DNA from 2 places in the Niveispirillum fermenti genome. Region 1 is predicted to be linked to the other one. Evidence: predicted binding sites of a transcription regulator. Region 1 holds the regulator's gene; the other holds the start of a gene.

Region 1 (11,593 bases):
GTCCGCCATATCGGCCTGTCGGAAGTGGGGGCCGACACCATCCGCCGGGCCGCCGCCATCCACCCGATCAGTGACCTGCAGATCGAATATTCCCTGATCAGCCGGGGGGTCGAGGAGGCCATCCTGCCGGTCTGCCGGGGACTGGGCATCGGCATCACGGCCTATGGCGTGCTGTCGCGCGGGCTGATCAGCGGGCATTTCACGGGCACCGCCGGAGGGACGGATTTCCGCAGCCACAGCCCCCGTTTCCAGGGCCCGAACCTGGACCATAATCTGGCACTGGTGGACACGCTGCGCCGTGTGGCCGCCGATATCGGGGCCAGTGTGGCGCAGGTGGCCATCGCCTGGGTCGCCTCCCGCGGGGCGGACATCGTGCCGCTGGTCGGCGCGCGCCGCCGCGACCGGCTGGCCGAAAGCCTGGGGGCGGCCAGTCTGGTCCTGTCGGCCGCCGAACTGGCCGCGATCGAAGCGGCCATCCCGCCCGGCGCCGCAGCCGGTGACCGCTATCCGGAGGCTCTGCTGGCCCATATGGACAGCGAGCGGGGGTGAGGCCGGCGGGGCCGCCCGGTGCCCGTTCCCGATGGGGCGTACTCACCGGGAACGGGCAAAATAGCATTATCCGCGTCCGTCACGTGCCTGCTGGCGAAACTCGCGCGGGGTGGTGCCGAAGGCGGCGCGGAAGGAACGGCTGAACTGCGAGGCGTCGGCGAAGCCGTTCTTCATGGCGATCTGCGTCAGGGACAGGCCGTCACAGCCCACGGCCGCCAGATCGGCACGGCAACGCTGCAACCGCCGCTGCTTGATCCATTCCGACACGGTCATGTCCGTCGCCTCGAACAGCCGGTGCAGATAGCGGGGGGAGAAGCGGAAGGCCGCCGCGATGCTCTGCGGCCCCAACCCGGGGTCGCCGGCCTGCGTGTTGATGTAATCCTGCACGCGGGTCAGCAGGGCGCGCTGGAAGGCCGATCCGTTCAGCCGTTCCAGTTCCGGCCGGAAGGCGATGGCCGCCAGTTCCACCGTGGCGCGCAGCATGGCCGGCCGGTCGGCGGGATCGATATTGTCGATGGACCGGTGCAACTGCCGCAGATGGGCCAGCAGCACGGCACCCACCCCGCTGTCGCCGCGCACCTGCAGACCGCACATATCCTCGATGCTGGGCAGGGCCGACAGGGCGGCCTGGCGGGGGATCAGCAGGGAATATTGATGCTGCACCTCCCGTGCGGCGAAATAGGCCGGCCGCGTGCTGTCCCACAGCGCGATGCTGCCCGCCCCCAGTTCGGTCTGGTTGCGGCCCTGTTCCAGCAGCGTGCGGCCCTGTTCCAGGAACAGCAGGCAGAAATACCCCGCCTGTGACTTGCGGATCTCGTCCGCCCGCCGCCACCCGGCCAGCGGGTCGGCCACGACATGGGTGAAGACGAATTCATCCACCGGACGGCGCAGCACCTGCGCGCTGTAATTGTCGCCACGGTCGACATGCAGGTCCCAATGGAAATGGGTGCGGTCCAGCACATCCTGGAACCCGCGGAAGCGGCGGTTGACGGGCATGGATTGCGACGACCAGCTTTCGGTCCCGGCCAAAGACATGACACCTCCCACGGATTGATCTTGGTCTTGGGCCCGATCCGTTCGGGTACCGCATAGTAAACCGCATCCTCCCCGCTGACGAGCCGCGGCATACGAAGCGATGCGCGCAGGAACAAGAATAAGGTCGCTGCCGCGCAAGTCGCCGCGCGCCCCGCGCTGTGGCGCATGAGTTCTGACGCTCAGCGCAAAGTCACGGGCCCGGTGGCCGCGATAGGGTCCCGCCATCACAGAAGAACGCCCGATCGAAGGGACAAGGGGGAGGAAAAACATGCAGTTCAGAAAAGGGGCGCGCACGGCGCTGGCCCTGCCGCTTCTGGCCGCGACGGCGGCAGCGGTCCCGGCCGGCGCACAGGAAGCCATCGAGGAGATCGTGGTCATGGCCCAGCGCCGGGCCCAGAACCTGCAGGAGGTGCCGGTCTCCGTCACGGCCCTGGGCGGGGCGCAGTTGCAGGAAAGCGGCCTGTCCAACAGCCTGGCCATCGGCGACATCGTGCCGAACCTGGAGATCAAGACCTTCGGCGGCGTGCCGAACATCTTCATCCGCGGTGTCGGCAACAATGATTTCAACTCCTCCTCCGTCGGGCCGGTCAGCATCTATCGCGACGATGTGGCCGTGGCCTCGACGGGCAGCCAGAGCTTCTCGCTGTTCGATCTGGACCGGGTGGAGGTGCTGCGCGGGCCGCAGGGCACGTTGTTCGGCAAGAACACGACGGGCGGGGCCATCGTCTATGTCTCCAAGCTGCCGGATGGCCGGCAGGAGGGCTATTTCCGCCTGGGCTATGGCCGCTTCAACCTGTTCGAGGCGGAGGCCGCAGCCTCCATGCCGCTGGCCGAGGGACTGTCGGCGCGCGTGTCGGCCACCTTGCGGCGCGGCGACGGCGAACGGGTGAATCTTTTCACCGGCGAACGCGCCATCGATGTGGACGAAGGGGCCGTGCGGGCCATCCTGCGCTATCATCCCGACGGCGACCGTGATGTCGATGTCAGGCTGGCCGCCGGCACAGGCCGCGACCGCAGCGACTATTTGCAGCCCAAGCCCGACGGGCAGATCAACGGGGGCGACCTGTTCGGTTACCGCGATCCGGCACCGGGCGAGGTGAAGATCCTGAATTTCAACGGCGACAGCCGCAACCATTCCGACAATCACTGGGTCTCGCTGACCGCCTCCTTCAGCCTGTCCGACACGCTGTCGGTGAAATCCATCACGGGGTACGACAAGGGCGACGTGGATAACCGCGTGGATGTGGATGGCGGCCCCCTGCGCATCGACCAGATCAAGTTCCTGACGGAGACCGAGCAGAAGTCGCAGGAGCTGCAGGTCGCCTATAATGGCGGCGGCATCCAGGCGCTGATCGGCGCCTTCTATTTCGACGAGGATTTCATCTCCCACTCGGAAGCCGATCTGGTGGGCGAACTGTCCTTTGCCGATGGGGCCGTGCCCCTGGTCACCGATGCCACGCGCCGGAACAAGAGCTATGCCATCTTCGGGCAGACGACCATCGATGTCGCCGAGGGCCTGCGCCTGACGGCGGGCGCGCGCTATACCTGGGACAAGGTGCGGGCCACGCACCAGGGCGTGCTGATCCCCGGCTTCTTCGATGCCGATATTCCCGACGGCGCACCCGTGGCGCTGGTGCCATATGCCGCGATGGGCGACACGTTCAAGGCATCGTCCTGGCGGCTGGCCGCCGATTACGACGTGACCCGGGATGTCATGGCCTATGGGTCCGTCACACGGGGTTTCAAATCGGGCAATTTCAATATCGGCATCATCACCAGCGTGGCGGAACGGACCAAGGTCGATCCGGAATTCCTGACAGCCTACGAGATCGGTCTGAAAAGCACCCTGCTGGATCGCCGGCTGCGCGCCAATATCGCCGCCTTCCTTTACGATTACAGCGACCTGCAGGTTCTGTCGGTCAACCAGCAGGGCAGCGGCGTGCCCACCCTGGGCCTGGACAATGCCGCCGACGCCCGTATCAAGGGGCTGGAGGTGGAACTGACGGCCATTCCCGCCGACGGGCTGGACCTGGGCCTCAACCTGGGCCTGCTGGATGCGCAGTACCGTAACTACACTTCCGGTGCCATCGATCCGGCCACGGGCCAGGCCCGCGACTTTTCCGGCAACAGGCTGCCCGGCGCGCCGAAATTCACCCTGTCCGGCTTCGCGCAATACCGGGTGCCGCTGACCGCCGCCTATGGCGCGGCCTTCCGGGCCGAATATAATTACACCGCCAAGAAATACTACAACAACGCCCAGGATGATCTGGTCAGCAGCCGGGGCGGCCATGGTCTCCTGAACCTGCGCGTGGCCCTGTCGTCGCCCGATGCCGATTGGGAACTGGCCTTCTGGGGCCGCAACGTCACCGACAAGGCCTATATCGTCGATGCCACCGACCTGCGCGATTTCGGCGTGATCCCGCTTTACTACGGTGAGCGGGCGAGCTGGGGCATCGAATTCACCCAACGTTTCTGACCGATGAAAGGACGGGACGCATGTCCACCGATGAAAGCCTGATCCCGGCGGAGGAAAAGCCGTGGGTTCCCCTGGCCGACGGGATCGATTTCCGCCTGCTGTTCACCAGCCTTGAAACAGGCCGCTGGACCGTGCTGCTGCGCTGCCAGCCCGGCAGTTCCTTCGGCCGGCACAAGCATTACGGCGCCGGCGAATATTTCGTGGTCAAGGGCCGCATGGAATACCGCATGGGCGTCGCTCTGGCCGGCACCTGGGGCTATGAGCCGCTGGGCACCATCCATGAATGCACCAGCTTTCCTGAATATACCGAGTTGCTGTTCACCAATCACGGACCTGTGATGTTCATCGAGGAGGATGGAACCATCCAGTCCACCCTGGATGGGGAATTGCTGCGCGGCCTGATCGCGGACAATGCCGTGACGGGGCCGGCGGGCTGATAGCGGCGCCCCTTGGGACCGGACCCCCGCCGGGGGCACCTCTCCTCCCAAGGGTCCGGTCCGGTGCCACAGAGCCTTCTGCATGCGGAAAATATCGGCGGCCCGTCCCGCTTGCCCCGTTGCGGGCCGTGATATATGCCCCAATATGTCGAACTTGTTTGACAGACGGAGCATCCGCTTGATCCCGCTTTCCGAGGCCCGTGCCCGCATCCTGGCGGCGGCGACGCTGCTGCCCGCCGAACAGGTCCCCATCACCGAGGGGCTGGGGCGCGTGCTGGCCGCCGATGTCGTGGCCCGCGTCACCCACCCGCCCACCGCCGTCAGCGCCATGGACGGCTGGGCCGTGCGCACGGCCGACCTTTCCGTCTTCCCCGCCACCCTGTCCCGCATCGGGGAGGCGCCGGCCGGCCGGCCGTTCGACGGCGTGGTCGGCCCCGGCCAGGCCGTGCGCATCTTCACCGGCGGTGCGCTGCCGGCCGGTGCCGATACCGTGGTGGTGCAGGAGGATGCGGAGGATCACGGCGCCACCGTGACGCTGAAGGATGGCGGCGGGCCCGGCCGCTGGGTCCGTCCGGCGGGCCAGGATTTCGCGGCGGGTGACATCGGGGTGCCGGCGGGCCGTCGCCTGACGGTCCGCGACCTGGCGCTGGCCGCATCGATGAACGTCCCCTGGCTGCGGGTTCGCCGCCGTCCCCGCGTGTCCATCCTGGCCACGGGTGACGAGGTGGTGATGCCGGGCGACACGCTGGCGCCGGGCCAGATCGTCAGTTCCAATTCCCTGGCGCTGGCGGCCCTGGTGCGCCAGTTGGGCGGCGAGCCGGTGGATCTGGGCATCGCGGCCGACAGTGTGGACAGCCTGTCCGCCCTGGTTTCCGCCGCGTCGGGCACCGATCTGTTGATCACCATCGGCGGTGCGTCGGTGGGGGAACATGATCTGGTGCGGTCCGTCCTGGGGGCGGCGGGGATGGAACTGGATTTCTGGAAGATCGCCATGCGGCCCGGCAAGCCGCTGATCTTCGGGCGCATGCATGGCGTGCCCATGATCGGGCTGCCCGGCAATCCCGTTTCCGCCCTGGTCTGCGCCTGGCTTTTCCTGCGCCCGCTGTTGCTGGCCATGCAGGGACTGCCGGCGGATGACGAATTGCGTGACGCCGTGCTGGGACGTGACATGGGGGGCAACGACGCGCGGGCTGATTTCATCCGTGCCCGGCTGTCCACCGATGGGGAAGGCCGCCTTGTGGCCGAACCCTTTCCCAAACAGGATAGCGGCATGCTGAGCCGCCTGGCCTGGGCCGACTGCCTGATCCTGCGCGCCCCCCACGCCCCGCCGGCCAGGGCGGGGGACCGCGTGCGGGTAATGCCGCTCGACGCGCTCTGACGCCGGTCGCCCTCTGACACCCGTCGCCGCGTGGGCGCTCCGGCCGCCGGGTCAGGCCCCGATACGGGCTGCTTCGGCGGCAGCGCGTTGCATGCTGGTCGACATGTCGCCGGCAACAGCGCTCTGCTGCGACACGGCGGCGGCGATGGAACTGACATAGTCGCTGACCTGGCTGATGGCGCCATGGATACTGTCGAGCGTCTGCACGACCTCCGTCGCCGTCTCCCGCAGGCTGCCGATATCATCATTGATACGGTCGGTGGCGGCGCGGGCCTGGTTGGCCAGGTTCTTCACCTCCTGCGCGACGACGGCGAAACCCTTTCCGGCCTCCCCGGCGCGCGCGGCTTCGATGGAGGCGTTCAGGGCCAGCAGGTTGATCTGTCCCGTGATGCCGGAGATCAGGTTCACGATCTCGACCATGCTGTCGGACAGCGAACTGAGGCGTGCCGTCACGGCACCGGCCGCGTCGACGCGGCGGTTGGCCGATTCGGCCTCGTCGCGGGAACGGGCCATGTTGTGAGCGATCTCGCGGATCGAAGCGTTCATCTGCTCCGCGCCGGCGGCAACATTCTCCATCATGCTGCGCACATGTTCGCTGCGCTGACGGGCCAGCACCTGCCGCGTCACGTCGCTGGCATATTTCACGACCTTGTAGGGCTTGCCATTCAAATCCAGGACGGGATTGTAGGAGGCCTGAATCCAGACTTCCTGCCCGTTGCGGCCGATGCGCCGATATTCGCCGGCCTGATATTCACCGCGGCCCAGCCGTTCCCAGAACTGGCGATAGGGGGCGCTGTCGCGCTCCTCCTCCGGCATGAACATGCGGTGATGCCGGCCCTGGATCTCCTCCAGCCGGTATCCCAGCGTGTCGAGGAAATTAGCATTGGCCGTGATGATCGTGCCATCGAGGTTGAAGGCGATGACCGCCTGGCTTTTGCTGATGGCCTGGATCTGGCTTTCGAAATCGGCCGTGCGGCGCTTCTGTTCCGTGATGTCGGTGGCGAATTTCACCACTTTCTCCACCCGCCCGTCCTCGTCGAGGATAGGGGTGTAGGTGGCCTGGATCCAGATGTCGTGCCCATCCTTGCGCACGCGCCGGAACTCCCCGCCATTATGTTCCCCGGCGGCCAGTTGCCGCCAGAACTGGAGATAGGCGGTGCTCTCCCGCTCCTCCGCGGGAACGAACATGCGGTGATGCCGGCCCTGGATCTCCTCCAGCCGGTATCCCAGCGCGGACAGGAAATTTTCGTTCGCCGTCATGATCTCGCCGCTGGACGTGAACTCGATCACGGCTTGTGACCGGCCGATGGCGGCCACCTTGGCGGCGAGATCATTTCGCAGGTGGATGGTTTCCGTAATGTCTGTCGCCAGCTTCACGACCCGGACCACCTGACCTGCCCGGTTGAAGACAGGATTATATGTGGCGCGGATCCAAATTTCCCGACCTTCACGGGTGACCCGGCGGAAAACGCCGGTCTGGAATTTGCCCTGCTTCAGCGTATTCCAGAAATCGCGATATCCTTCACTTGCATGTTCTTTGGGAAGAACGAAAATTTTATGGTGTTTCCCAATAATATCTTCACGATGATAGCCGAGAGATGTCAGGAAGTTCTCGTTTGCATCTAGTATATATCCGTTAATATCAAATTCAATGACACATTGAGAGCGATCGATAGCATCCCTTAAAGCGGAAAGTCGACGGGTTTCCTGAGAAGGCTTAAAAATACGCACCGGCAATTTCCTTATTGGAAAATTAGCTATATAAATATTTATAATGATTTTGATGGTGCTGCCACCTATCCTTTCGTATATGTGGTTTCCGGGATGTTTTCTCTAAGAAATTTTTAAATGTGCATGTTATGTCAGGTGAAACTTGATGAATACCTATCCAACATCCATAGGCCGAATGTTATAAGTACATTTTTGGTGTGGCTATATCCCCCTATAGTGGTGTCGGCGGGACGGATTGCGTGCTGATGGACATTGTGAAAGCACGAACCAAAATAGAACATTGATTGACGTTCCGGGATTGTTCTATAGTCGGACCGTATCATGCCGCTGCGTGGATGGGCGACGGGCGGTTGCGGTCAAGGGGATGCCATGCTGACGCGCAAGCAACAGGAACTGCTGTTCTTCATCAATGAGCGGCTGGAACAGGGTGGGGTCTCCCCTTCCTTCGATGAAATGAAGGATGCGCTGGGCCTGAAATCGAAATCGGGCATCCACCGGCTGATCACAGGGCTGGAGGAGCGGGGCTTCATCCGCCGCCTGCCGCATCGCGCCCGCGCGCTGGAGGTGCTGCGCCTGCCGGAGAAGCCGGCGGCCAAGGCCCGCCCGGCCGCCGCACCGGCGTCACAGCCGCCGGCGGATGTGACGCCGCGGTTCAAGCCCAATGTCATCAAGGGAGATTTCCGGGGCGCCCTGCCGGGGCGTCCGGCCAGCAACGACGCCGAAGCCGTGGCCCTGCCGCTTTACGGCCGGATCGCCGCCGGCCTGCCGATCGAGGCGATGCGCGACAGTTCGGTGACGATCGACATTCCCGCCAGCATGGTGGCGACGGGCGATCATTACGCGCTGGAAGTCGCCGGTGACAGCATGGTGGATGCCGGCATCCTGGATGGCGACACGGTGATCATCCAGCGCTGCGAGACGGCGGAGAATGGCGTGATCGTCGTGGCGCTGGTGGATGGGCAGGAGGTGACGCTGAAGCGCCTGCGCCGCAAGGGGAATTCCATCGCGCTGGAACCTGCGAACCCCAATTACGAAACGCGCGTGTTCGGGGCCGACCGGGTCAATGTGCAGGGCCGGCTGGTCGGGTTGATCCGCCGGTATTGACGGCGGCCACTGCCGCAATCGCGACACGGACATGCCGCGCTTTTGCCCGGACCGGGTGCCAGGGTGCCAGTCATCGAAACGGTTTGAAAGATGGCTGGTCACCCATGTCCGCCCTGTCGTCCGTCGCGGCGCGTGCGCTGCTGTTGCTGGTGCCGCTGTCGTTGGCCATGTCGGGCTGTGCCAGCCCCTGTGACCGTATCAATGCCGAAATGCGCCAGTTGAACGCCGATACCATCCGCGACCCGACCATGGCGGGTGACGGGCGCTATCTGTCCCGGTTTCAGGAACTGGCGGCGCAGTCGGTGGAACGGGGGTGTCTGGGGCCGGAACGCTGACGACCGGCAGGGTGCCGGCCGTCACAGCCGGGCCGGGGGGCGGGGATGGATCGCCATGCGGTGGCGGGCGCCGCAGCACCGGCCGCAGCACCACTCGTGCGGCGTAGCCAAGCCATTGGCATGTTGGCGCCCGGCATGTTGGCGCCGGCGCTTGAATGCGGTGATCGGAACCAACAAGGTCCGATCACCGCAGAATGGGAATGGTATGAACGGGCGCCACCGGCGCGGTGAATGAGTACGACCCGGATCAGGCTCAGCGCTTGTCCACGAAGCCGGGGGGCCGCAGCTTGACCAGATGGTCGGGGTCGGCCGGGCTGCCGTCCGGCAACAGCCCCAGATAATAGCTTTTCTGCCATTTGGCTGTGCGGGCGTCCGATCCGGGCTGGCTCAACTCCTCATTGAAGCGGGTGCGGCCCTGGGCCCAATCCTCGAACCGCCGGGCCAGTTCGGGATCGTCCGACAGGTTGCGGATTTCCGGTTCCACGCTTTCCAGCAGGCGGCGCTGCACGGGGAAGATCGTGCAGAAAGGTTCCATGGCGTCGAACCGGACGGTCCGGCCCGGCGCCGTGAATTTCCAGTTCATGGTGAAGCTGTAGGGTGCCCAATCCGTCTCGATGATGCCCGACAGGGCGGAAATACCATCCTTGGGCCGGTTCACGGGGCCCTGCGCGCACAGGCTCCACCCCGGCTCGGTGCGGAACACGGCTTCGATATGGAAGGTCAGCACACCGGAGCCGAAATGGCTGATGGCCGGGGCCGTCGTGCCGGGATCGGGCGTGATGCTGATGCTGTCGATACCGCTTCCGCCATCCCAATGGGCCGTGAAGCCACTGCGGTTCAGCAGTTCCCAGCCATGGGCATTGGCGATGTTGAGCGGCAGGCAGCGATAGGCATAGGCCTGCGGGGTGCCGTCCATCCAGTCGCGCGTGGCCGGTGCCGGACGGATCAGGGGCGGATCGCCATGAATGGCATAGCAGATCAGCTTCATGTGGGACCGGGGCCCTTATGCCCGGATCGGATTCAGGATGGCACCGACATCGATGCCGGGCTGGTCGGAAATCTGCATCAGCAACTCGTCCACCTCCCGTTCCGCGGTGTCGGCATAGCGGTCGAACAGGGCCTCCAGCACGACCTGCTGGTATTTCTCCCGCGTGCAGTTGCCGGCCGCATATTCAATCTCCAGCGCCATCTGCTGGGCCGTGCGGAAGGGCGCGGTCAGGGGGCCGGGAATGGCCGCCGCGTCCATCAGGCAATGCAGCCCCAGCACGCCATCATCCCAGGCCAGGATGCCGGCGGCCTGCGGCGTGATGTTGGCCCGTGCCGCCATGCCCGCCACGAACAGTTCCAGATCGCCCGCGCACAGGGCCCGGAACAGTACCTGCGGGGTCAGCCGGCCCTGGCGGTAGAGATGCTTGGCCACCATCTCCGCATCATCGGGGGAGACCAGCAGGGGCTGCAGGACGCGCAGCGTTGCGGCCTCCCGTCCCCCCTCGGCCAGCCGCTTGGCCAGGGCCGGCTCGATCTTGTGGTCGCGGATCAATTGCTGGCGCACATCCTCCGACACCAGGGCGATCATGCGTTCCACGATGGCGACGGTGACATCCGGCCGGGCGGCGACGCTGTCGGCAACGATCCGGAACTGCCCGAACCGTTCCGCCGCACGGCTCAGCGTCGCCTCCCGCACGGCGGCACCGCGATTGCGCAGCAGATGCACGACGGTGACGACATTGCCCGTTTCGACCAGGGCGGCCGACACGGCTTCCGACACGGTGCGGCGCCCGGCGATGGCTAGCTGCTTCTGCGGATCCCGCTCGGCCACGATCTCCAGCAACAGGTTCTCCGGCAGACCATCCACATATTTCAGGATGGGCACGGCCACCTGTGCCACGTCGCGGGCCAGCTTTTCCGCCATGTCGGCGGTCAGGATGGGGCTGTTATGGATCTGCCAGGCCACGGCGGCCCGCACCTCCATCTCCGCATCGGAGGCGAAGGCGCGCAGCACATCGAGCGCCAGCCGCTGTTCCTTGGCCGTCAGTCCGCCTTCCTCCATCTCCATGACCAGCTTCGTCATGGTATCGATGCGCGCGCCGCTGCCAGGCTGCTTCAGCAGCCGTTCCACGTCGCTGCTGTTCAGGCGGGCCCGGAGGACGGGTCGCGCCGGGGCCGCGGGGTCCCCGGCCGTCGGGGTCATCATCATGGGGTCAGTCCTGGCCACGGCTGTCGTAACGGACGACATCCCCCCAAAGCCGTTCCAGGCGGCGCAGCATGTTATATGTGGTCTCCAGGTCCCGGACATCGGATGCGGTGTGCAGCAACTGCGCGGCCTGCCGCTCCTCCAGCTTCTTGATCTCCGCACACAGCCATTCGCCCTTTTCCGACAGGCGCAGGCGGGCGGCCCGGCGATCGCGGGCCGAGGCCCCGCGGTCGACATAGCCCTGTTCGACCAGATGCTTGAGATTGTAGCTGGCGTTGGACCCCAGATAATAGCCGCGCTCCATGAGGTCGCGGACGGTCAGTTCGTCACCGCCGATATTCAGAAGCATCAGCA
Region 2 (11,593 bases), on a different replicon from region 1:
CCACCCAGGGCCGCCGCCGCCACCCGGACCAGATCAACGGCGCTGGCCTTGGAAACCGCATCCTCCGTCACGCCGACCACGACGGATGCCTTGCCGTCGGCCACGGCGATGGCCACGACCACGCCGCTGCCCACCTGCTTCTTCAATTCATCGGCGAAGGGCTTCAGATCCTTGGCCGGCAGGTCATTGACCACCCGGCCGATGAAACCAAGGCCGCCAACCTGCCTGATCTCTGCGGCCCCACCGGAACCGCCGCCGCCAAGCGCGACCTGGCGGCGCAGGTCGGCCAACTCCTTCTCCATCCTGCGGCGTTCATCCAGCAGGCTGGTGACCTTGGCCACCACTTCCCCCGCCGGAACCTTCAGGGCCTGGGCGGTATCCAGCAGGCGCCCCTCCTGCTGTTCCAGATAGGCCAGCGCCCCCGCCCCGGTCAGCGCCTCGATCCGGCGGATGCCGGCGGCAACCGCCCCTTCCGACACGATCTTGAACAGGCCGATATCGCCCGTGCGGCGGACATGGGTGCCGCCGCACAGTTCGACGGAAAACTCCTTGTTCCCCCCCTCATCGGCACCACCCATCGAGACGACACGGACCTCTTCGCCATATTTCTCCCCGAACAGGGCCATGGCACCGACGGCAATGGCGGCATCGGGCGTCATCAGGCGGGTCGTGACCTCGCTGTTGCCGCGGATGCGGCTGTTGACCGCCTCTTCCACGGCCGACATGTCGCCGGCCGCCAGCGGTGTCGGCTGGGAGATATCGAAGCGCAGACGATCGGCACTGACCAGCGACCCCTTCTGCGTGACGTGGTCGCCCAGACGGCGGCGCAGCGCCTCATGCAGCAGGTGGGTGGCGCTGTGGTTGGCGCGAATGGCCGAACGGCGTGTGCCGTCCACCTTCAATTCCACATTGTCGCCTACGGCCAACGTGCCCTTGGTAACGGTGCCGACATGGGCGAAGACCGCACCCAGCTTCTTCTGCACGTCGCGCACAGTCACTTCCGCGCCCTTGGCCGATATCAGCAGGCCGGCATCACCAACCTGGCCGCCACTTTCGCCATAGAAGGGGGTCTGGTTGACAACGACAAGCACCTCGGTGCCCTCGCCGACGCTGGTCAGCCGGTTGCCGGCCATGTCCAGGATGGCGGTGACGGCCCCTTCGGCCGCCTCGGTGTCATAGCCGAGGAACTCCGTGGCACCCAGTTCATCCTTCAGTTCGAACCAGACGCTCTCCGTCGCGGCCTCCCCCGAACCGGCCCAGGCGGCGCGAGCCTTGCGGCGCTGCTCCTCCATCGCCGCCTTGAACCCGTCCACATCGACGGGCCGGTTGCGGGTGCGCAACACGTCCTGCGTCAGGTCCAGCGGGAAACCATAGGTATCGTAAAGCGTGAAGGCGACATTGCCGGGCAACGCCTCCCCCCTGGCCAGACCACCCTCTGCCTCGTCCAGCAGCTTCAGCCCGCGATCCAGCGTCTGCTTGAAGCGGGTTTCCTCCAGGCGCAGGGTCTCGGTGATCAGGGCCTGGGCTCGCACCAGTTCCGCGTAATGGCCGCCCATCTCGCGCACCAGGGCCGGGACCAGACGGTACATCACGGGTTCCTTGGCGCCCAGCATGTGCGCATGCCGCATCGCGCGACGCATAATGCGACGCAGGACGTAACCACGCCCTTCATTCGACGGCATGACGCCGTCGGCAATCAGGAAGGAGCAGGAGCGCAGATGGTCGGCAATCACGCGGTGCGAGGTCGCATGCGGCCCCCGCAGGCTGGCGCCCGTGGCTTCCGCCGATGCCTCCAGCAGGCCCTTGAACAGGTCGATATCGTAATTATCATGCACGCCCTGCAGTACGGCGGCCAGACGTTCCATCCCCATGCCGGTGTCGATACTGGGCTTGGGCAGGGGCACGCGCTGGTACCCGCCATCCTTGGCAGGGAACTGCTCGTACTGCATGAAGACTAGGTTCCAGATCTCGATGAAGCGGTCGCCATCCTGATCCGGGCTGCCCGGCGGCCCACCGGGAATATGCGCCCCATGGTCATAGAATATTTCCGAGCAGGGGCCGCAGGGACCCGTATCGCCCATCATCCAGAAATTGTCGGACGTGGGGATACGGATGATGCGATCGTCCGGCAGGCCGGCGATCTTCTTCCACAGGCCGAACGCCTCGTCATCATCATGGAAGACGGTGGTCGTCAGCTTGGACGCCGGGATGCCGAATTCCTTGGTGATCAGGTTCCAGGCCAGTTCGATGGCATCAGCCTTGAAATAATCACCGAAGGAGAAATTGCCCAGCATCTCGAAGAAGGTGTGATGGCGGGCCGTGAAGCCGACATTGTCCAGGTCGTTGTGCTTGCCACCGGCGCGCACACATTTTTGCGAGGTGGTCGCGCGGGTATAGGGTCGTGGCTCCTGCCCCGTGAAGACGTTCTTGAACTGCACCATGCCGGCATTCGTGAACATCAGCGTCGGGTCATTGCGCGGCACCAGCGGCGAGCTGTCGACAATGGCGTGGCCATTCTTCCCGAAATAATCGAGGAACGTGGAACGGATTTCGTTGACGGTCTTCTTGGACATGGGATGACGACCTGACTGCTGCATTGAACGCGACATGGGGTACGGGTTGTACCGTGGCAAGCGGCGGCCTGTCCATGCCCGCTTGGGGCTGGGGGGTCATGCCCGCTTGGGGCCGGGGTTCAGGCCGGCACCGTGTCCGGTCAGCGCGTGCAACCCCCTCTGATGATGGTCACGGGCCGGACAGCAAAACGGGGAAGGCAAGCGCCTCCCCCATCTTCGCATGCAGCGCCCCCGTGCGGGGAACGCCCGTCCATCAATCCGGGCTGGAAGCGTCGCCATCGGTCTCCGGCGTGCCCATCATGGCACCGGCCACGATGCCGGCATTGGACCGGATCTTCTGTTCGATGCTGTCGGCCACGGCCGGATTGGTGCGCAGGAAGGTCTTGGCGTTCTCCCGCCCCTGGCCGATCCGCTGCCCATCGTAGGAGAACCAGGAGCCCGACTTGTCAACGACACCGGCCTGGATGCCGAGGTCGAGCAGTTCACCCACCTTGGACACGCCCTCGCCATACATGATGTCGAACTCCACGACGCGGAAGGGTGGCGCCATCTTGTTCTTCACCACCTTCACACGGGTCTGGTTGCCCGTCACCGTGTCCCTGTCCTTGATGGAGCCGATGCGGCGGATATCCAGGCGGACGGAGGCATAGAATTTCAGCGCATTACCGCCCGTGGTCGTCTCCGGATTGCCGAACATCACGCCGATCTTCAACCGGATCTGGTTGATGAAGATGACGAGGCAGCGCGACTTGGAGATGGAACTGGTCAGCTTGCGCAGGGCCTGACTCATCAACCGGGCGTGCAGGCCGACATGGCTGTCGCCCATCTCCCCTTCCAGTTCGGCGCGTGGCACCAGGGCCGCGACGGAATTGACCACCAGCACGTCGATCGCCCCGGAGCGCACCAGCGTGTCCGCGATCTCCAGCGCCTGTTCGCCGGCATCGGGCTGGGAGATCAGCAATTCATCCACATCCACGCCCAGCTTGCGGGCATAGGAGGGGTCCAGCGCATGTTCGGCATCCACGAAGGCGCAGACGCCGCCATTCTTCTGGGCCTGGGCGATGGCATGCAGCGCCAGCGTCGTCTTGCCCGAGCTCTCGGGCCCGTAGATTTCGATGATGCGGCCCCGGGGGAAGCCGCCGATGCCCAGCGCGATGTCGAGGCCCAGGGAGCCCGTGGACACCACCTCCGTCTCGGAGATGGCCTCCTTGGCGCCGAGCTTCATGATCGAGCCCTTGCCGAACGCGCGTTCGATCTGACCCAGCGCGGCATCGAGAGCTTTTTGTTTGTCCATGGGTGTTTCAACCAGACGGAGTGGAGCTGCCGACATATCTGTCCCCTTCCTTCTCGCACGGATAGGCATGCGCGTTCAACTGCACCTGTTGTACCTTTTTTGTTCTCGCCCGCCAAGTGCTAATGTTCCCATTACGTTCACATTCGTCGCCTGTTCAGCCATGGCAATGGCGTGCGGATGCGCGGATGGTGCAAAGGACAGGAGTGTTCGTGGCGGAAATCGCCTATGCTGTCCTGTCCGCATCCTGCCTGCCGGTCCATCCATGCCGATCGCCGTGGGGAATCACCCCGCCCGACCATTGCCCTGTGCCGTTCTGGCCCTGTTGCTGCTGGCACTGCCGGCCCCGGCGCAGGACCCCGGCGCGGCGCGCCTGCCGCCAGCTGCCACCCCCGCCATGGAGCAGGAGGTGATCGTGACCGGCCGCCGCGATGGCGAGCCTGATTTCCAGGAACAGCAGGAATATCACGACCATGAATATCGCCGTCTGAAGCAGGTCTATGATCCCGATCCGCTGCCGCCCATCCGCGGCGACCGGCTGGTCCGCATGCCGGAGGCCATCAGCAGCACGGTGCAGGGCAAGCCGACCCTGACGGAGAAACAATGGTGAGAACCGGTTCATCGACAGCACCCGCCGCCCCCCTTCTGGCGCGACAGGCCATGGAGGCCGCCGCCCGCGGCGATGCACACGCCGCGCTGGCCCTTTGGCAACGGGTGCTGGCGGCGGCACCCGACCATCCCGGCGCATTGCTGAGCCTGGGTGATGCAGCCCGCCGGGATGGCGACGAGGTGACCGCCCTGCGGATGCTGTCACAGGCGGTCAGCGTTGCCCCCAACCTTCTGCCCGCCCGCTGCGCGCTGGCCAACCTGTTGCTGCATACGGGGAACGAGGCCGAGGCCGGCCCGCATCTGGAGACCGCGCAGCGCCTGGGCCCAGACCAGGCCTATGTCTGGCGTGATACGGGCCTGTTCCGGCGCGTCACGGGCGATCCGGCCGGCGCGCTGGAGGCATTCGAGCGCTGTCTGGCACTGGCCCCCGGCGACACATCAGCCGCCCTGGGCCGATCGCTTGCCTTGCTGCGGCTGGGCCGATGGGCGGAGGGATTTGCCAGCTACCGGCACCGCTGGTCGGTTTCTGCCCGGCCGCCCCGGCACCAGTCCATCCCGGCCTGGCAGGGCGAGCCGGCGGCCGGTCGGCGCATCCTGGTATGGGATGAACAGGGGGCCGGCGACACCATCATGTGCGCGCGCCTGACCCGCCCGCTGATCGACGCGGGGGCGGATGTGGTGCTGGAGGTACCGCCCGCCCTGGCGCCCCTGTTCGCTGACGGGCACCATGGCCGCATGCTGGTGCGTGGAGAGCCCCCCCGCCCGTGGATTTCCAGGTGCCGCTGCTGGACCTGCCGGGATTGCTTGGCCTGACCCCGCAGACCATTCCCTGGACCGGCCCGTATCTGGCTGCCGATCCGGACCGCGTCGCGGCATGGGCGCCGCATCTGCCCCGCCGCCCCGGCCGGCCGCGCATCGGGTTCAGTTGGGCCGGCAATCCCGCCCATCCGGGCGACCGCTGGCGTACACCGGGGCTGGCGCCGCTTCTGGCGCTGCTGGCCTGCCAGGGGGCCGACTGGTACGCGATGCAGGTGGCCGCCGGCCATGCCGAACTGGCCGCCGCCGCGCTGCCCGGTTCCGTCACCGATCTGGCGCCCCGGATCACGGGCTGGACCGACAGCGCCGCCATTCTGCCCCATCTGGATCTGCTGATCACGCCCGACAGCGCCCTGGCGCATCTGGCCGGCGCGATGGGCCGGCCCGTCTGGACCCTGATCGCGACCGACACGGACTGGCGGTGGCTGGAGAAGTCGGCGAAGACGCCCTGGTATCCTTCCATGCGCCTGTTCCGCCAGCAGCGCTGCGGCGATTGGGCCGGCCTGATCACCCGGCTGCGGGCCGCCCTGCCCGTGACGGCTTGACAGCGGCCGGGACCAAGGCACCATCACCACAGGAAACGGCCCGCAAGCCCAAGGACCCGGCCTTGACCCTGGACAGCCTGAGCATCGCCTTCGACATGCTGACGGACGGGGCCGCCCTGTTCGATGCGCAGGAAAGGCTGATACGCGCCAATCCCGCCTTCCGGGCGCTTTTCCCGGCCACGTCGCCCCAGATGGTGCCCGGCGTGACCTTCGAAGCGCTGCTGCGCGCCGGGATTCGGGTGGGGGAGAACCCTTCCGCCCGTGGCCGCGGGGAAGAGGATTTCGTCGCCGAACGGCTTTGCGAACTGCGCCGTGCCGATGGCCGGCCGGTGGAGTTCCGCCTGCCCGACGGCCGCTGGATTCGCGTGCAGGACCGGCGCCTGCCCGATGGCGGCATCCTGTGCCTGCGCACCGAGATCACCGAACTGAAACGCCGCGAGGTGGCGTTGAGCGACAGCGAGCAGCGCTATCGCCAGTTGGTCGATCTGTCGCCCGACGGCATCGCCGTGCACGATCTGCAAGGCTGGGGACGGTTCATCAACAAGGCCGGCAGGACCATCCTGGGCCTGGCCCCCGACCTGGAAGCGCGGGGGGTCCATATCCTGTCCTTTGCCAGCCCCGAGGCGCGGCCCCTGGCAGAGATGCTGTTCCGGCGGGTCACGGGCGGAGAGCCGGTGTCTCAGATGCGTATCGGCCTGCAAAGCTGCGATGGCAGCGAGAGACTGGCGGAAATGTCCGCCGTCCCCTTCCAGACGGGGGAGGAACGGCTGGTGCTGTGCCTGTTCCGCGATGTCACGCACGAGGCGGCGGCCAGTCTGCGCCTGCGCGAGAGCGAGGCGCGTGCGCGTTCCATCCTGGATACGGCCATGGACTGCATCGTGTCCATCGACGGTGACGGAACGGTGCTTGAATTCAATCCCGCCGCCGAACGTACATTCGGATGGACCCGGGCAGAGGCCGTGGGCCGGACACTGGTCGATCTGATTGTGCCGCACCATCACCGGGACCCGTCCGATACGGGGCTGGCCGCGCTGCTGGCCGGGCGGAACGATACGATGCTGGGCCGCCGCATGGAGACGGAGGCCAGGCGGCGCGACGGCAGCACGCTGCCCATCGAACTGGCCGTCACGGCCGTGCCGCTGGGACCGGGCCGGCGCTACACGGCCTATCTGCGCGACATCACCGACCGCCGGCAGGCCGAGCACGAGATATGGGAGAAGACCCGCATCCTGGACAGCATGATGGACAATGTCGGGATCGGCATCGAGGTGTATGACGCCGATGGCCGGCTGCTTGTCGCCAATCGCCGCGTGTCGGAGCTTCTGGACATTCCACCGGGTTTCATGCGCCCGGGCCTGAAGGACCATGACCTTGTCGTGTTGCTGGCCCGGCAGGGTGAATATCCAGGCGAGACGGTCGAGGAAAGTCTGGCCGACTATGACCGCATCCGACGGCTGGGCGTGCATTTCAGTGAGCGCCAGCGGCCTAACGGCGCCTGGCTGCAGGTCCGGCATTTTCCCATGCCGGGCGGCGGCTTCGTCGTGCTGTTCGCCGACGTGACGGAACAGAAGCGGCTGGAAAGCCAGTTCCTGCAGGCCCAGAAGATGGAGGCGCTCGGCCAGCTTGCCGGTGGGATCGCGCATGATTTCAACAATATCCTGTCGGTCATCGGCGGTTATGCCGGCATGGCCCGCATGGGTGTGGCCGCGGACAGCCCCTTGGCCGGCTATCTGGCCAAGATCGGCCAGGGCGTGGACCGGGCCGCCGCCCTGACGCGGGAGTTGCTGACTTTCTCGCGCCAGAAGGGCGTAACCCCGTCGCGCCCCATCGACCTGGGCGGGGTGCTGCGGGGGCAGGAATTCCTGCTGAAGCCGCTGCTGGGCGCCACCATCGACCTGACCCTGTCGGTGCCCGACGATCCGGTCTGGGTTGCCATCGACCCGGATATGGTGGCCCAGGCGCTGCTGAACCTGGCCATCAATGCCCGCGACGCGATGCCTGGCGGTGGCCCGCTGTCGGTCGTGCTGGAAACAGTGGAAACCGGGTCCCCGCCCGCCGGTCTGGCGCCGGGCGCCCATGCGCTGCTGTCGGTCACCGACCGGGGCACGGGCATGCCGCCGGAACTGCTGGACCGCATCTTCGACCCGTTTTTCACGACGAAGCCGCCGGGCCAGGGCACCGGCCTGGGGCTGGCCATGGTCTATGGCACCGTCACCCAGGCCGACGGCACCATCCTGGTGGACAGTCAGCCCGGCCACGGCACCCGCTTCACCCTGTGGCTGCCGCTGGCCGTACCGCCGGTGGCGGCAGCCGTCACCGGTGCCGACCCCCGCCCCGGGGCCGCAGTTGCGCCGGCAACGATCCTGGTGGCGGAGGATGAGCCGGAGTTGCTGACCCTGGTCACGGCCTTCCTTGAACAGGACGGCCATCATGTGCGCGGTGCCGCCGATGGGGTGGAGGCGCTGGAACGGTTCGAGGAGGGCGGGGTCGACCTGTTGCTGACGGACCTTGTCATGCCCGCCCTGGGCGGGGTGCGGCTGGCCCATCTCGTGGGCGAGCTTGATCCAACGGTTGCCGTGCTGTTCATGACCGGCTATCCCGGTCGCGGCCACGCGGAAGTGACGGATTTGCCGTCCGGCATTCCCGTGCTGTACAAGCCCATCGACCCGGACGGCCTGCGGCGGGCCGTCGCCGATGCCCTGGCAGCGAAGAGAAGCACATGAACCGGCATTACATGCCCGAGGACCCGATCCGGTCCCTGCGCATCATGGTCGTGGAGGACCAGCCACAGACCCGGATCTGGATCGCCGATGTGTTACGCCAGATGGGAATCCGCGAGGTGCTGGCCGCCAATGATGGCAGCGATGCGCTGGACATGATCCAGAGCAACCCGCGCGGTATCGACCTGATCATCTGCGACTGGGCCATGCCGCGCATGAACGGGATGGACCTGCTGACGGCCGTTCGGGCCATCCGGCCGGACCTTCCCTTCATCATGGAAACGGGGCACGGCACCAAGGATCATGTGCTGGCGGCCCGCGCCCAGGGGGTGGATGCCTTCATCGTCAAGCCCTACAGCGCGGCCCAACTGGAGGTGCGGATACGCACGCTGGCCAAGAATATCCGCAATCGCAGCACAGGCGCGCCATGACCCCGCCCCGCCGGACCGCCCCCCTGGGCCTGATCTGCGCCATACCGGAGGAGATGGGCGAATTCTCACCCCTGTTCCGGCAGGAGGGAGAGGAACGGATCGCCGGTTTCCGCTTCCTGAACGGCCTGCTGGACGGGCAGCCCGTGGTGATGGTGGAAGCGGGGATCGGCAAGGTGAACGCGGCCGTGGTGGGGACGCTGCTGCTGCACCATCTGGGTGTGCGCGGGCTTTTGTTCTCCGGGGTGGCGGGCGGCATTGACCCGTCGCTGGCCGTGGGCGACGTGGTGATCGCCGACCGGTTGATCCAGCATGATTACGGGGCCCTGGCGGGGGGAGCGCTGAAACCCTATCAGCCGGGCGTGCCGCCGCTGCCGGGCTTCGACGAACGGTTCGGCTATCCGCTGGCCGACGGGCTGCACGATACGATCCGGGCGGCACTGGCCGGGCTGGACCTGTCCCCGGCGCCAGGGGCATCGCGCCCGGCACAATGGCGGTTCGGTACGGTGCTGACGGGCGACCATTTCCTCAATTGCGCCAGAACCAGGGCCGGGCTGTTCGACCGGTTCCAGGCACAGGCCATCGAAATGGAAGGAGCGGCACTGGCCCAGGTGGCGGCCCGGTTCGGGGTGCCGCTGGTGGTCGTGCGCGCCCTGTCCGATCTGGCGGGAGAGGAGAGCCACCTGGATTTTCCCGCCTTCGCCCGCAATGCCGCCGGCAACGCCGCCCGCATCATCCGCCGCATTGCCGCGGTGATCTGAAAAATCGCCCATGGCCCGACAGGCAGGGGCCGGCCCGGCCGTTGATAGGACGGGTCCGGCAACCCTGTCCCTGTAGGAGCGACCATGAGTATCAGCAGCATCAGCAGCGCCAACATCTATGCGCCGTCCGCCGCCGCCCGGCAGCAGCGGGCGCAGGAAAAATTCCAGGCCGCCGACGCGGACGGTTCCGGTGGCCTTTCGCTGGAGGAGTTCAGCGCTGCCGGTCCGAAGGGAGCGGACGCCAACGCCCGTGCCGCCGGCAGACCCAGCGCGGAGGACATGTTTGCCTCCCTAGACAGCGATGGTGACGGCAACCTGACCCAGGCAGAAATGGAAACCGCGTTCCAGCGCATGGGTGACGGCACGCGCCGCACCCTGCTGGATGCCCAGGAACAGGCCGGCGGTGCTGGTGGGCCCCCGCCGGGCGGTCAGCCCGGTCCCGGTGGACCACCGCCCCGGGCCAGTGCTGGCAATGACCTGAGCGGCCTGACCACCGGTTCCACACAGGATGACAGCGCGGAAGAAGACCCGATCAGCGCCCTGATCAGCCAGTTGCAAAGTGCCATCGCCAGCTATGGTCAGAAGACGGGCACCAGTCAGGCCGCAAGCAGCCTTGCCGCCACCGCCTGACATATCCGCACCGGTCCCGCCGGCAATCGCATGCCGTCGGCGGGATCTGTCGGGGAACCCGACGGTTCCTCGCACCTTGCGGGGGGGACAAGGTGGCAACCAAAGGTCATAACCCATGTCCTCCCCGAATTTTTTAGACCATTATCAATTGGTTATAGGGCTAAGCTTCACTTGCCAGCCTTTACCTTTGTCGTCACTATCCCCATGTCTCCTGACGACAACCACAAGGGATGAGGCGAGAAATGGCCACCGCACCGGCGATCAATATCGGCATCACCGACGAGAACCGCGCCCGCATCGCGGACGGGCTGTCGCGCCTGTTGGCCGACAGCTACACGTTGTTTCTGAAGACCCACAATTTTCATTGGAACGTCACCGGGCCGATGTTCAACACGCTGCACACCATGTTCATGGCGCAGTACACTGAACTGTTCACCGCCGTGGACGAGGTGGCGGAGCGTATCCGCGCGCTGGGGTTCCATGCGCCCGGCAGCTACAGCCAGTTCGGCAAGCTGGCCTCCGTGAAGGAGGAAACCGAGGTGCCGCGCGCCCAGGACATGATCCGCCAACTGGTGGAAGGACATGAGACCGTGGCCCGCACGGCCCGCACGATATTCCCGCTGGTGGAGGAAGCCGGCGACGAGCCAACCGCTGATCTGTTGACACAGCGTATGCAGGTGCATGAAAAGACTGCCTGGATGTTGCGTTCCATGCTTGAGTAACCGAACGGAGTTCGACGGAACAATGACAGGTTTGAAGACAGCGCCGCGTATCGCGGCGCTGACCTTTTTCTTGATGTCCACGCCTGCGGCCCTGGCCCAGGTTCCCCAGACCTCCCCCCTTCCCGAAGGTATAGAGGTGATGATCCGTCAGGCGGCAACGCGGGACGGTACGGCGCTGGACACGGTCGAATCACTGGCTCTGGATGCCTATCCCGACCACGCCGAGGCCATCGGCGCGCTCACCAGGGACCTGCGTGATCAGCGCAAGAAGGCCGAGCGGGATGCCAAACGGGCCGCCGGCAGCAGCGTCATCGCCGGCTGGAGCGGCGATGGCGAACTGGGCGCTTCCCTGTCCTCGGGCAATACCGACGACCGGTCGCTCGCCATCCGCCTGAACCTGGTGAAGGAGACGCTGCGGTGGCGTCATGAGATCACCAGCAGCGCCGACCTGCAGCGGGCGTCAGGCGAAACCTCCAAGGAACGTTATACGGCCGGGTA

What was found. The regulator LexA, encoded in region 1, represses DNA repair genes until DNA is damaged. The targets are predictions, from matches to a motif close to ATGTTCTANTTTGGTTC.
Region 2: recA (recombinase RecA) is a predicted target of LexA. The motif match lies at 3,990-4,006, and genes of this name have one in related genera.

What each region holds. Positions count from the first base shown of each region.
Region 1 covers NZ_CP156678.1:163,052-174,644, reverse strand. Annotated here, with positions in the region: gene ABC728_RS00740 (aldo/keto reductase) at 1-549, shown strand, start outside; gene ABC728_RS00735 (helix-turn-helix domain-containing protein) at 616-1,584, opposite strand; gene ABC728_RS00730 (TonB-dependent receptor) at 1,853-4,060, shown strand; gene ABC728_RS00725 (2,4'-dihydroxyacetophenone dioxygenase family protein) at 4,081-4,497, shown strand; gene ABC728_RS00720 (molybdopterin molybdotransferase MoeA) at 4,676-5,875, shown strand; gene ABC728_RS00715 (methyl-accepting chemotaxis protein) at 5,927-7,606, opposite strand; gene lexA (transcriptional repressor LexA) at 7,976-8,710, shown strand; gene ABC728_RS00705 (hypothetical protein) at 8,815-9,045, shown strand; gene ABC728_RS00700 (DUF6065 family protein) at 9,299-10,033, opposite strand; gene ABC728_RS00695 (DUF2336 domain-containing protein) at 10,049-11,242, opposite strand; gene ABC728_RS00690 (MarR family transcriptional regulator) at 11,247-11,593, opposite strand, start outside.
Region 2 covers NZ_CP156681.1:2,479,951-2,491,543, reverse strand. Annotated here, with positions in the region: gene alaS (alanine--tRNA ligase) at 1-2,573, opposite strand, end outside; gene recA (recombinase RecA) at 2,827-3,903, opposite strand; gene ABC728_RS22700 (hypothetical protein) at 4,130-4,474, shown strand; gene ABC728_RS22695 (tetratricopeptide repeat protein) at 4,468-5,286, shown strand; gene ABC728_RS22690 (glycosyltransferase family 9 protein) at 5,238-5,834, shown strand; gene ABC728_RS22685 (PAS-domain containing protein) at 5,897-8,557, shown strand; gene ABC728_RS22680 (response regulator) at 8,554-8,985, shown strand; gene ABC728_RS22675 (5'-methylthioadenosine/adenosylhomocysteine nucleosidase) at 8,982-9,743, shown strand; gene ABC728_RS22670 (hypothetical protein) at 9,828-10,373, shown strand; gene ABC728_RS22665 (Dps family protein) at 10,616-11,095, shown strand; gene ABC728_RS22660 (DUF481 domain-containing protein) at 11,169-11,593, shown strand, end outside.